Regions from separate parts of the Serratia fonticola genome, predicted to be linked through region 4. Evidence: predicted binding sites of a transcription regulator. Region 4 holds the regulator's gene; each other region holds the start of a gene.
The links. Region 4 encodes PhoB, which activates phosphate uptake and scavenging genes when phosphate is short. Its sites were predicted from a motif close to CTGTCATAAAACTGNCNNAT; they were not measured.
Positions count from the first base shown of each region.

Region 1: a site for PhoB is predicted at 1,081-1,100, ahead of glpT (glycerol-3-phosphate transporter). Genes of this name have one in related genera too.
Region 2: a site for PhoB is predicted at 1,209-1,228, ahead of phnC (phosphonate ABC transporter ATP-binding protein). Genes of this name have one in related genera too.
Region 3: a site for PhoB is predicted at 1,284-1,303, ahead of WN53_RS07060 (MIP/aquaporin family protein). Genes of this name have one in related genera too.

Region 1 is NZ_CP011254.1:2,128,547-2,130,752, reverse strand. Features, by position in the region: gene glpA (anaerobic glycerol-3-phosphate dehydrogenase subunit A) at 1-891, opposite strand, end outside; gene glpT (glycerol-3-phosphate transporter) at 1,253-2,206, shown strand, end outside.
Region 2 is NZ_CP011254.1:3,688,718-3,690,923, reverse strand. Features, by position in the region: gene phnD (phosphonate ABC transporter substrate-binding protein) at 1-272, opposite strand, end outside; gene phnC (phosphonate ABC transporter ATP-binding protein) at 310-1,143, opposite strand; gene WN53_RS16450 (tagaturonate reductase) at 1,290-2,206, opposite strand, start outside.
Region 3 is NZ_CP011254.1:1,598,421-1,600,626, reverse strand. Features, by position in the region: gene glpK (glycerol kinase GlpK) at 1-179, opposite strand, end outside; gene WN53_RS07060 (MIP/aquaporin family protein) at 223-1,068, opposite strand; gene zapB (septal ring assembly protein ZapB) at 1,590-1,829, shown strand; gene rraA (ribonuclease E activity regulator RraA) at 1,884-2,206, opposite strand, start outside.
Region 4 is NZ_CP011254.1:3,172,879-3,175,084, forward strand. Features, by position in the region: gene sbcD (exonuclease subunit SbcD) at 1-794, opposite strand, end outside; gene phoB (phosphate response regulator transcription factor PhoB) at 1,019-1,708, shown strand; gene phoR (phosphate regulon sensor histidine kinase PhoR) at 1,733-2,206, shown strand, end outside.

The DNA of each region.
Region 1 (2,206 bases), 1.0 Mb from region 4:
CGTGCCTTCGCGGATTAATATATCCACTTCCTGTGGCGTCACGACCATGTTGTCGATCTGGTCGTAATCGATGTGGGTAGAGGTGGTGCCAATCAGCGAGATGGTATCGCCAGGCACCAGAATGTCGGCATCCGCTGGTTTGCGGCAGCGGTTAATCACCATGTTATTGATGCGATGACCCAGGATCAGCAACGCCCCTTTAGCAGGGAACATACGGATGCGCAGATCGGCATACTCAGCAATTTGCTGGCCCCAGATCCCGGCGGCATTGACCACCACCTGAGCATGAATATCGTACTGCTGTGCGGCCTTGTGATCGAAAACGCGCACGCCCGTCACGCGATCGCCAGTACGTAACAAACCGGTAACCTGATGATAGGTCAGGATTTGTGCGCCATGTTCACGCGCGTCAAGCATGTTGGCCGCCGTTAAACGGAAAGGATCGACGGTGCCATCCGGCACCCGCACCGCGCCGATCAGGGCGGGGTTAGCCGCAGGCTCCAGGCGTAATGCCAGCGCGGGGTCAATGGCTTCGGCCTCAATGCCAGCGCTGCGACAAGCGGTAATAAACTGCTGCTGAAAGGCTAACGAGTCCTGAGGCAAGGTAATGAACAGGCCGTCGGTACGTTCGATGCAATGGTGGGCAATACGCTTGAGGATGCGGTTTTCTTCAATACATTCGCGTGCCGATTCGCCGTCGGTGACCGAATAGCGCGCTCCGCTGTGCAACAACCCGTGGTTGCGGCCAGTAGCGCCAGTGGCGATGTCATGCCTTTCCAGTAAAACGCAACGCAGACCGCGCCGCGCGCAGTCACGGGCAATCCCCGCGCCGGTAGCGCCGCCGCCAATGATGATCACGTCCGTTTCGGTGATTGGTGAGTTGTTGCTCATCACGCCCCCTGAGCCTGTAGTTATGGATTTATTTAGCCACAGTTAGTAGGGTTTTTGTTTGATAAGGAACAATAACGAACAGAAAACGAAAATAATATGGCCATAAAAAGCCATGAATGTGACCAATATCACGTATTTGTGCTATTTAGTCATTCCAAAATGTTAACCGATCACTCAAAATTCGCCACAGTTTCATAAAAGTGTAACAAATGCGCCATCCATCACGGTGTGACCGGGGGGTTTTCTCTAGCATTGCGCTCGTTATGGAACATTTAACAACACTTCAGGTATCCGCAAGCTCATCTTCAGGACAGCCGTTTCCTGTTGAGGCAATAAACAGATAAAGCCATCGGAGGCGCTCATGTTGAGTATTTTTAAGCCAGCCGCACACATTTCTCGTGTGCCAGTCGACAAGGTAGACCCGCTCTACCGTAAGCTGCGCTGGCAGATTTTTATGGGGATCTTTTTCGGTTACGCCGCCTACTATCTGGTGCGTAAAAACTTCACCCTGGCGATGCCGTATCTGATCGATCAGGGCTTCAGCCGTGGTGACCTGGGCTTTGCGCTGTCAGGGATTTCCATCGCCTACGGTTTCTCCAAGTTCATCATGGGCTCGGTTTCTGACCGTTCCAACCCGCGTGTATTCCTACCCGCTGGCCTGATCCTGGCCGCTGCCGTCATGCTGTTTATGGGCTTTGTGCCTTGGGCTACCTCCAGCATTGCCGTGATGTTCGTGCTGCTGTTCCTGTGTGGTTGGTTCCAGGGTATGGGTTGGCCGCCTTGTGGCCGTACCATGGTGCACTGGTGGTCACAGAAAGAACGTGGCGGTATCGTTTCGGTATGGAACTGTGCGCACAACGTCGGTGGTGGCCTGCCTCCACTGCTGTTCCTGCTGGGTATGGCCTGGTTTAACGACTGGCATGCGGCGCTGTATATGCCTGCCTTCGGTGCGATCCTGGTGGCCCTGATCGCCTTCGCCTTGATGCGTGACACCCCGCAATCTGTTGGTCTGCCACCGATTGAAGAATACAAAAACGACTATCCGGATGATTACAGCGAAGAAGCAGAAGAAGAACTGACAGCCAAGCAGATCTTCATGCAGTACGTGCTGCCAAACAAACTGCTGTGGTACATCGCGATCGCCAACGTGTTCGTGTATCTGCTGCGCTACGGCATCCTGGACTGGTCACCAACCTACCTGAAAGAAGTGAAACACTTCGCGCTGGATAAGTCCTCCTGGGCCTACTTCCTGTACGAATACGCCGGTATCCCAGGCACCCTGCTGTGCGGCTGGATGTCGGACAAGGTGTTTAAA
Region 2 (2,206 bases), 520 kb from region 4:
GACGAAGGCGACATGCTTAACACCAGATCGATCTTGCCCCCGAGCAGGCCCTGGATCACGCCAGAGTAGTCGGAAGAGTTACGCAGCTTGGTGTCTACGTTCAGCTCTTTATCGAGAAAATCTTTCACACACTGGTTATCACCAATCTGTTGGGTGGCGTTCTGTCCACCCAGGATCCCCAGGTTCAACTCTTTCGGCGCATCCGCTGCACCTGCAGTAAATACCATCATTACGCCGGCCATCATGGTGGTCAGTGTGAATACTTTTTTCATTGCGCATGCCCTGTGTGTAAAGGTGACGTTCAAGTGATTAATGGATCTGATTGGCTTCTTCGCCATACAGCTGCTGCAAAACACGTTCATTAAGCTGCGACGGGTGGCCGTCGAAAATGATTTTGCCCTGGGCGATGCCAATCACCCGGGTGCAGTATTCCCTCACCAGTTCGACCGAGTGCAGGTTCACCATCACCGCGATATCGTTCTCGCTGACTTTCTGTAGCGCATCCATAATGCGGCGGGTGTTTTTCGGATCGAGCGAGGCAACCGGCTCATCGGCCAGCAGAATTTTGGGGTTTTGCATCAGCGCGCGGCAGATGGCGACGCGCTGCATTTGGCCGCCGGACAGATTTTCGGCACGTTGCAGCGCATGTGGCAGCATATTCAGCCATTGCAGTAGCTCGATGGCCCGCGCACGATCGGCATCGTCGAACACTTTGAAGAAGGATTTCAGCGTTGAGGTGTGGCTGAGGCGGCCAAGCAGCACGTTGGTGATCACATCCAATCGGGGAACCAGGCAAAAGTCCTGGAAGATCATGCCACAGCGGGCACGCCACTGGCGCATCTGGCGGGCTGAGAGCTGCGCGATATCCTGTGCAACCCCATCGTCCTCAAAATGCAGCATCTCGCCACAGCTGGAAGGAATGGTGCCGTTCAGCGTATGCAGCAGGGTTGATTTGCCGGCCCCGGAGCGGCCTATTACCGCCACAAACTCCCCGGCGTGCAGATCAAAATTGATGTCGTCGAGGACGCGTTGCTGAGATTGATAAGCCTTACCCAGCCCTTTTACCGCTAATACCTTGCGTAACGGGATCGGTTGCTGCCCTGGATAGTCGGTCGGTGCCAGTTTTAACAGTGCCTGCGCCATATGATTTCTCTGATTTCAGTGGCTAATCTTATGGGCACCTATTAACGAATAACTGTATGACACGCAGATGATGGTTTTATGGCCGGGAAATGACGTTCAACGCCATTTCCCGTGATTGGCAGGATTAAAATAAGCGAGTAGAGGTTTTATCGGCGTTCTATTTCGCTCAATGCCGCACGCATCCCGTGGTCAAGAATGGCTTGCAGATCGGTGGTCACGGCAACAGTCAGCCCAGGAACGGCATTGAGATTTTGCCCCCAGTGCGCTTCATCTGCCAGCACGCTTTCTACCAACGCCGCGAGCGTCAGGTCGTGATGTTCCACTCCAGCCCACAGCGTTGCGAACCTCGTCAGCCAATGGGCGTCATCCTGTAATGCATAGCTACCCGCCTGTCGTTCGCCACGATAGAAGGCCAACAACGCGGCCAAGGCAAAGGTCAGCCGTTTCGGCAGCGCGGCATTTTTCTGTTGGCCAGCCAGCAACTGCGGCAAAATACGCGTGCGGAATTTGGTCATGCCGTTCAGCGCAATCGACAGCAACTGATGCTGAATAAACGGGTTACGGAAACGGTTCTGTACCGCTTCGGCAAATGGCCGTAACTCTTCCTGCGGCAGATCGAGCACCGGCATAATCTCTTCGGCAATGGTGTTCGCCACATAGCCGCCGATCTGCTCATCGCTCATGGCCTCGCCCACGGTATTCAAACCGGCCAGGAATGCCACCGGCACCAGTGCCGTATGCGCCCCATTGAGGATCGCTACCTTGCGTTCTTTATAAGGTTTGATGTCATCGACGATGTGGACATTCAGATCCAACTTATCCAGATGCAGCTCTTGCGCCAGCCACTGCGGGCCCTGGATCACAAACAGGTAGAAATGTTCCGCCGTGTCGAGGAAGCTATCTTGATAACCCAACTGCTGTTGCCACTGATCTACTTCATCGCGTGGGTAGCCCGTGACGATACGATCGACCAGCGTTGAGCAGAAGGTGTTGCAGTCGTTCAGCCAATCGGTAAACGCCTGCGGTAACTGCCACTGTTGTGTATAGCGCAACACGTACTCTT
Region 3 (2,206 bases), 1.6 Mb from region 4:
GAACTTTGTGAGGACCAGATTTCCATCGGGTCGTGCTCTACCCAGCCGGCCTTCGGGTAGATCTGCGTAAATTCACGCTGTGAAACCGCAACAATATTGGCATCGTGATCGAGCACTACGGCACGTGAACTGGTGGTTCCCTGGTCGAGGGCGACAATGTATTTTTTTTCGGTTGTCATAATTTTGAGTCCTACTGTGGTTAACCGTTTAAAGCCGTGCCAATCACGCTTTACGTTGTTCTGGTTTAGTGGCGGGTTGCTCTTCCTCGAAGCAAACGTCACAAGGCAGATGGCGACCGATCAGCGCGCGATAACCAAAGGCGCCCAAACCTGCACCGACGATAGGGCCGAAGATAGGCACCAAGAAGTAAGGGATGTCGCGAGCGCCGGTGAAGGCCACGTTGCCCCAGCCCGCCAGGTAGGCGAACAGTTTCGGGCCAAAGTCACGCGCCGGGTTCAGTGCAAAGCCGGTTAATGGTCCCATAGAGGCACCGATGACGGCAATCAGAATACCGATCAACAGCGGTGCCAGCGGGCCGCGTGGAATGCCGTTGCCGTCGTCTGTCAGCGCCAGGATCAGGCACATCAGGATGGCGGTGATCACGGTTTCTACCAGGAAGGCCTGGCCGACGGAGATATGCGCGTTGGGATACGTCGAGAAAATGCCGGCCAATTCGAGGCTTTCGTTGCTGCCACGTACCATCTGGTGGGCGGCTTCAAAATCGAAGAACAGACTGTAATACAGCCCGTAGACCAGTGCTGCCGCGCAAAAGGCACCCGCAATCTGCGCAACGATGTAAGGGAGTACTTTGCGTCCATCAAAGCAGGCGAACAGCCACAGCGCGAGCGTGACGGCCGGGTTCAGGTGAGCACCGGAAATGGCGGCGGTCAGATAGATGGCCATCGCCACCCCCAGGCCCCAAATGATGCTGATTTCCCACTGGCCGAAGCTGGCACCTGCCAGTTTCAGCGCTGCCACACAGCCTACGCCAAAGAAAATCAACAGACCGGTGCCGAGGAATTCAGCGATGCACTGGCCTTTTAAGGTCGGACTGATGGTTTGGCTCATAATATTATTGTCCTGCAGACGACGGTTATAGGTTATCTAGGCTTGGCGCGTTGGCGTTTTGGCCTTGAGCTACAGAGTTTTTCTTCACGTCCTCTTATCGGTTGAGGATGTGATGTAAATTTATCGTTAACGAGCATAAACGAGAAATAGCGAAATCAAAATGTGTGTACTTCGTCATAAAATTGAGCGAATTCGCGTTGTTTGGTGTTCTTTCTGCGCCATAAAACGGTGATCTGACCAGTTATTTTGTCTCTATTTGTTAACAACCCTGCCGTTTGGCAGCGGTGACTTTCAGCTTTGGCTGATAGCCAGGGTAGGAAAATTGCAACAGAGTGCGCGTTGGGTCGGTATGTTGCTAGACACTGGGGGGCTGGCTACTTACAATCGTTTTTATTGCGGGAAAGGTTTTATCGAAACAGGCGCTGGGCCTGTTGGTTACGCGAGCATATTCGCAGTCGCTGCAGCTAAGGTTGCGGCGCTACTTATGGATGTACGCCTTGCTATCATGAGGGGACTGAAGAATGTCATTTGAAGTATTTGAAAAACTGGAAGCAAAAGTTCAGCAGGCGATCGATACCATCACGCTGTTGCAGATGGAAATTGAAGAGCTGAAAGAGAAAAACAATTCCCTGTCTCAGGAAGTTCAGAGCGCTGCGGGTAACCACGAGTCACTGGTCCGTGAAAACCAGCAGCTGAAAGAAGAGCAGCACGTGTGGCAAGATCGCCTGCGCGCATTGCTGGGTAAAATGGAAGAAGTCTGATCCATTAGCACCAACGAAAAGGGCGCCTCAGGCGCCCTTTGTCATTTTCTGCGGTTACTCGATATCGAGCGGGTCTTCAGAAAGGATGATGCCGGTGTTGTCGGCATACAGATGATCGCCAGAGAAGAAGGTCACACCGCCAAAATTCACGCGGATATCACTTTCGCCTATCGCTTCGCTGGTGGCTCCTACCGGGATCGCTGCCATCGCCTGAATGCCGATGTCCAGTTCTTCCAGATCATCCACCTGGCGCACCGCACCGTAAACCACGATGCCTTCCCATTCGTTCTGAGTCGCCAGACGGGCCAGCTCCGCGTCGATCAGGGCACGACGTACCGAGCCGCCGCCGTCGATCACTAACACGCGGCCACGGCCGT
Region 4 (2,206 bases):
TCGACCATAAACACGCTTTTGGCTTTGCCTAACTCGTCAAAACTCAGTGGGATTGGCGAGCCGCTGTAGCGGATATGCTCGGACTTGGCGACGTTCTGCGCGCGATGGATATGCCCCAACGCAATGTAATCGGCAGGGGGGAACGCCTGGGCTGGAAAGGCATCCAGCGTGCCGATATAGATATCCCGTACCGAATCCGAGGTGGTGACGCCCACGGTGGTTAAGTGGCCAGTGGCGACGATCGGCAGTGGCAAACCCAACGCATCGCGGCGCGCACAAGCTGCCTGATACAGGGTTTGGTAATGCACGGCGATGGCTTCTTGCAGAGCCTGCTGCTTTTGGTTGCCAGACTCACCGGCGCGGCTGGTGAGCAGATCCCGTGGGCGCAGGAACGGAATGGCGCAAAGTACCGCACCAGGTTGGCCATCAAGCTGGTTGAGCACCACGATCTGCTGCTCCAGCTCGCTTTGCGCGTTGGCAATCACGGTGGTATTCAGGCAGGAAAGCAGCTCACGCGATTCGTTCAGCGTGGCCACGGAGTCATGGTTGCCGCCCAGCACCACCAGTTGGCAGCCGGTGCGTTGCAGTTCCACCACAAACCGGTTGTATAGTTCGCGGGCGTAGCTGGGTGGGGAGCCGGTATCGAACAGATCGCCTGCGACGATAAGCGCATCCACCTGATGCTGTTCCACCTGTTCGATCAGCCAACGTAAGAAGGCCTGATGCTCGGCGGCGCGGCTTTTGGTGAAAAAGTACTGGCCCAAATGCCAGTCGGAGGTATGGATCAGGCGCATAAAACTCCCAGGGCGACAACATAATGGCGACGATTATAAAGGGGGGGATCTCTCCTGTCGTGGCTCAATCAAGCAGGGAGCCGAATGATTTTTGTTTGCCGTCAGAAATAATCGCTATGCTTACTGCGTTCGATCGGGCTTTTTTTTCATAAAACTGTCACAAAACTGACGCATAATGGCGACCGCAATCAACTGAGATCGCTAACACATTGGCAGGATTGACGATGGCAAGACGCATACTGGTGGTGGAAGACGAAGCGCCGATCCGTGAGATGGTGTGCTTTGTGTTGGAACAGAATGGTTACCAACCGTTGGAAGCCGAGGATTATGACAGTGCCGTTACGCGCCTGTCTGAGCCGTTCCCTGATTTGGTGTTACTGGACTGGATGTTACCGGGTGGTTCCGGCATTCAGTTTATCAAGCATATGAAGCGTGAGGCGATGACCCGGGATATCCCGGTAATGATGCTGACCGCGCGCGGTGAAGAAGAAGATCGGGTACGTGGCCTGGAAGTTGGTGCAGATGATTACATCACCAAACCTTTCTCGCCCAAGGAGCTGGTGGCACGTATCAAGGCGGTAATGCGCCGTATTTCACCAATGGCAGTAGAAGAAGTGATTGAAATGCAGGGGCTAAGCCTGGATCCTTCTTCACACCGGGTGATGGCCAATGAGCAGGCGCTGGAGATGGGGCCGACCGAGTTCAAACTGCTGCACTTCTTTATGACTCATCCGGAGCGTGTTTATAGCCGCGAACAGTTGCTTAATCACGTCTGGGGCACTAACGTTTATGTGGAAGACCGCACCGTTGATGTGCATATCCGCCGGCTGCGTAAGGCGCTGGAGACCAGTGGTCATGACAAGATGGTTCAAACCGTTCGCGGCACCGGTTATCGGTTCTCAACGCGCTACTGATCGCACAGCGCTGGAGAGGTTACCGTGCTAGAACGTTTATCGTGGAAGAGGCTGGCGCTGGAGCTGGCCCTTTTTTGCCTGCCCGCCTTATTGCTGGGGCTGATTTTCGGTTATCTGCCCTGGTTGCTGTTGGTTTCGGTGCTGGCCGCGCTGGCCTGGAACTTCTATAACCAACTCAAACTTTCCCACTGGCTGTGGGTGGATCGCAGCATGACGCCGCCGCCGGGCCGCTGGAGCTGGGAGCCGCTATTCTATGGCCTGTATCAGATGCAGCAGCGTAACCGTCGCCGCCGCCGTGAGCTGGCGTTGTTGATCAAACGCTTTCGCAGCGGGGCCGAATCCTTACCGGATGCGGTGGTGATGACCACCGTTGAGGGCAATATCTTCTGGTGTAACGGCCTGGCACAGCATCTGCTGGGCTTTCGCTGGCCGGAAGATAACGGCCAACACATTCTCAACCTGCTGCGCTATCCGGAATTCAGCCATTATCTGCAACAG